One region of the Lysinibacillus sp. NPDC047702 genome, then DNA from elsewhere that is predicted to be linked to it. Evidence: riboswitches for the same ligand, from Rfam matches in the RefSeq annotation. Region 1 holds a riboswitch; the other holds the start of a gene.
What was found. A riboswitch is a leader RNA that binds a small molecule or an ion and turns the genes downstream of it on or off. The one in region 1 is predicted to bind S-adenosylmethionine.
Positions count from the first base shown of each region.

Region 1 (2,208 bases):
CTTATCAAAACGTGAAACATCACAAACATCAGCTACCAATTCATGACCAGATATTACTAAGCTAGTATAACCTGGGATTTCTAATCGATATATCGGCCCATACTCTTCTGCAAGCTTACAAAGTGATAATGTTGGCTGCTCTTTATCGATTAAGGGCAAATGGCCAAGTGGACCAAATGTTTTTGGTTTTGGAACATCTTCTACACTTATCATCATGAATCCCTTCTTTCAGTAAAATAAAAATGATAGTTAAATCTATCATTTGATAAAATAATATACCAAACATTAAGTAGAATTCAACTTTTTAGAAATTATCCAAGGGAAAAATGGCAGTATTTGTGAACAAAGAGTGAAATAGCAAAAGCCCAACCTCTCACTCTAGTAAGTTGAGACATTGGGCTTTTTGCGGATTTAAATTTAACTAAATATGATATTCAATTTCATCAACGAAATCCCATTCATATGGTGTTTCTTGATAAACATAGTAATTCAGCCAGTTTGAGAATAGCAAATGGGTATGGGCACGCCATGTATTAATTGGCTCATGTGCTGGGTCGTCATTCGGGAAATAGTTCACCGGTACAGTAATATCTAACCCTTTTGCGACATCTCGATTATATTCATCTGCTAAAGTTGTTGCATCATACTCAAGATGACCTGTGATCATAATGTTTTTATTATCCTTGGACTGCACAATAAATACACCTGCATCCTCTGAATAGGACAGTAAACGTAAATCAGGATGATTGCGTACTTCATCAATAGAAACAGATGTATAACGAGAATGTGGTGCTGTAAATAAATCACTAAATCCACGCACTAAGTCGACTGTTAAATCTGTAATGACATGCGAATAAACACCTGAGCATTTTGCTGGAAGTTCAACCTTCCCGATTCCATAATGATGATATAAAGCAGCCTGTGCCCCCCAACATATATGTAGGATAGATGTCACGTTTTTCTTAGACCAATCCATAATTTGTGAGATTTCCTGCCAGTAATTCACTTCTTCAAAAGCCATCTTCTCTACAGGTGCTCCTGTAATAATCATTCCGTCAAAGCGGCGATGACGAATTTGTTGGAAAGTCGTGTAAAATAGCTGTAAATGTGATTTACTAACATTTTTTGATTCATGTGTTGCTGTATTTAAAAATGTAATATTGACTTGCAGTGGCGTATTCCCTAGCAAGCGCAGTAATTGCAGCTCTGTTTTCTCTTTTTCAGGCATTAAGTTGAAAATTAATATATTTAATGGACGAATTTGTTGTGTATTCGCACGATCCTCTTCCATCACGAAAATCTTTTCCTCTCGTAAATGTTCTCCAGCTGGTAAGTTTTTTGGAATATTAATTGGCATCTTGCATTCCCCTCTCTTTTATTTCCCTCTTCAAAATCAAGTTTACAATGACACTTTTTATGAAATTAAAAAATCCCCCTTATTCCATGCGAGATAGAATGAGGGGGATTTTCACCACGTTCACTCTTATCTCTCAAAGGAAAAAACCTTTGCTGGAATTAGCACCTTTCTAACATTTGTTAGAGGTTGCTGAAGCGTCATCGGGCCAAATCCCTCAGCTTCTCTTGATAAGATTATTTAATTAAAATGAATTGTAACATGAACTATTAAGAATATCAATAAAACATAGAATATTTTGTCATTACTATGCATGTTTAGCTAAATTTTGATGAACACTAATCATCATAACAACATATGAAATTTTATGGTAAACATGCTGTGATTATGTTAACATATACCTTTAGTAACAGAGAGGAACGTGAATAGCTTGATTAAAATTGAATTTCCTAAACCAGATTTAGTGATTCGCCAGCGTGAGCAAGATTTAAAGCCTGGTGATGTACCAATTACACCATACCATGGTTTTATTGACTTCCATAAAATCACACGAGACAAAGGTGGCATCTTCTTATTTTACAATGAGAAAAATGAGCTTTTATTTGTCGGTAAAGCGCGTAAAATTCGTCAACGTATAAAAAAACATTTTGAAGACAATGTATCACCTATGAAAAATCATCGTCAAGAAATTTTCAAAATTGAAGTTTATGAAATAGAAGATCCAATGGAACGTGAAATTTACGAAACGTATGCCATTAATGTTTTCCGCTCTAGATATAATGTTGATAAAGTATTTTATTAAAAAAGAATCTGCTTGCCTCTAAAGGCAAGCAGATTCTTTATTTTTTACTCTA
Region 1 covers NZ_JBNNMG010000024.1:30,831-33,038, reverse strand. Annotated here, with positions in the region: gene ACQKIM_RS13235 (bifunctional cytochrome P450/NADPH--P450 reductase) at 1-216, opposite strand, end outside; gene metA (homoserine O-acetyltransferase MetA) at 422-1,357, opposite strand; SAM riboswitch class I at 1,481-1,591, opposite strand; gene ACQKIM_RS13225 (nucleotide excision repair endonuclease) at 1,785-2,156, shown strand; gene ACQKIM_RS13220 (TrmB family transcriptional regulator) at 2,201-2,208, opposite strand, start outside.

Region 2 (2,208 bases), on a different contig from region 1:
CTGAATTATATGCACCAATCTCAGGTACAGTAGTTGAAGTAAATGCAGATTTAGAAGATAGCCCAGAATTCGTTAATGAATCACCATATGAAAAAGCTTGGATGATCGTTGTTGAGCCTGCTGATGCATCAGAAGTTGAAAAGCTTATGACAGCAGAGCAATACGAAGAAATGATCGCTGAATAAGACAAGCCCTAATAGAAAAACGTCGGCATTTACCGACGTTTTTTATTATCTTCATGGCTGGTAAGATAGTTTGCTTCTCAATGGGTGTCTAACATTACCATCGTTAGTGCTTAATTGATATAATGATTATAAGGAAAAGGGATATGTCTAATGGGGGTGGCGTGATGTTCGAGGGAAAATGCTTAATTGTTGAAGGCCGTTCGGATAAGCTTCAAATTGAACCTATTTTAAGTGAAGATGTCACAATACTTTGTACGAATGGTACAATTGGTGTGCATCAATTAGAAGTGTTGCTTGATCCATATGAAGGCTGTGAGCTTTATACATTTTTTGATGCAGATCCATCAGGAGATAAGCTGCGGGCATTAATGGACAGACATTATCCAGAGGCAGAGCATTTACGTACAATGCCAACGTATAAAGAAGTCGAGACAACTCCAAGAAAGATATTAGCAATGATATTGCTACGAGCACATTTCTCAATCCATAATCAATTTATTTTGTAAGGTTGCGTGAAAAAATGGAAGAATGGTCAAAAGAGCAGTGGGTCGCGGCTATCCAGTCGGGGGAAAGAGCTGCCTTTTATTTATATACACCTTTGTGTGGTACATGTGCTGTAGCATCGAAAATGATGATGATTGTTGAGCAATTACTGCCTAAGCTTCAAATCGGCAAAGCAAACCTAAATTTTGTTGAGGAGATTGCTTTAGATCACGAAATCGAGAGTGTACCTTGTCTACTCGTCTGTGATGGCGGAAAAGTGACAGAAAAAATCTATGCTTTTCAATCCGTACCATTTTTATACGAATTGTTAAAAAAATCAATTGACTGAAGTTTGCTAGCATGGTAAAGTAACAAATAGATTACTAAAACATTAAATATATCGAACTCTTATGAAGAGTGGCGGAGGGAAGTGCCCTATGAAGCCCGGCAACCATCACAAAGTGAAAAGGTGCCAAATCACCCAAAGATTTATCTTTGAAAGATGAGAGAACGGTTGAGCGTATAAATACGTGACCCCTTCTACTTGTCTGTGAGTGAAGGGGTTTTCTATATGAGAAAAGGAGTATTCGCTATGATCCAGCTTCAAAATATTACGAAGAAATACAAAACCGCAAATGGCGAATTAACAGCAGTCAAAGACGTAAACCTTTCCATTAATAAAGGTGAAATATTTGGCATTATCGGCTATAGTGGCGCTGGTAAAAGTACGATGATTCGTTTATTGAACGGCTTAGAAAAGCCTACATCTGGTACGGTGAAGGTTAACAATCAAGAGTTTTCATCTATAAAGGGGCAAAAGCTCAGAGATGCTAGACAAAAGGTAAGTATGATTTTCCAGCATTTTAATCTACTATGGTCTAGAACCGTTGCTGAAAATATCGCTTTTCCACTAGAAATCGCAGGTGTTTCAAAGGCACAGCGTGATGCACGTGTGAAAGAATTGATTACCCTTGTTGGTTTAGATGGACGTGATCAGGCGTATCCATCACAGCTATCGGGTGGTCAAAAGCAACGTGTCGGTATTGCTAGAGCGCTAGCCAATAATCCAGAGGTTTTATTATGTGATGAGGCAACCTCAGCACTTGATCCAGAGACTACGGATGCAATCTTGGATTTACTTGTTGATATTAACGAGCGTTTAGGATTAACAATTGTGTTAATTACACATGAAATGCACGTTATTCGTAAAATCTGTCATCGTGTAGCAGTAATGGAGGCAGGAGAAATAGTAGAACGTGGTGAGGTTTTACAAGTATTTCAAGCACCACAAGCCACTATTACGAAAAAATTTGTGTCTCAAATTACAGATACAAAGGAAACGCAGGAGACGGTTGCACAAATAAAAGCAAATTATCCAACTGGACAACTTGTTAAGCTAATTTTTGTCGGCGAAAAAACAGAGCAACCTGTTATTTCACACCTCGTCAAGCACTTTGATGTAGAAGTCAGTATTGTGCATGGTAATATCTCTCAAACGAAAAACGGTGCTTACGGTACACTTATTGTGCAAATTGATGGT
Region 2 covers NZ_JBNNMG010000049.1:28,824-31,031, reverse strand. Annotated here, with positions in the region: gene gcvH (glycine cleavage system protein GcvH) at 1-185, shown strand, start outside; gene ACQKIM_RS19875 (hypothetical protein) at 350-691, shown strand; gene ACQKIM_RS19870 (thioredoxin family protein) at 706-1,017, shown strand; SAM riboswitch class I at 1,074-1,177, shown strand; gene ACQKIM_RS19865 (methionine ABC transporter ATP-binding protein) at 1,261-2,208, shown strand, end outside.
Region 2: it holds a riboswitch for S-adenosylmethionine, as region 1 does, so the genes downstream of both, ACQKIM_RS19865 (methionine ABC transporter ATP-binding protein) here and metA (homoserine O-acetyltransferase MetA) in region 1, are expected to answer to the same signal.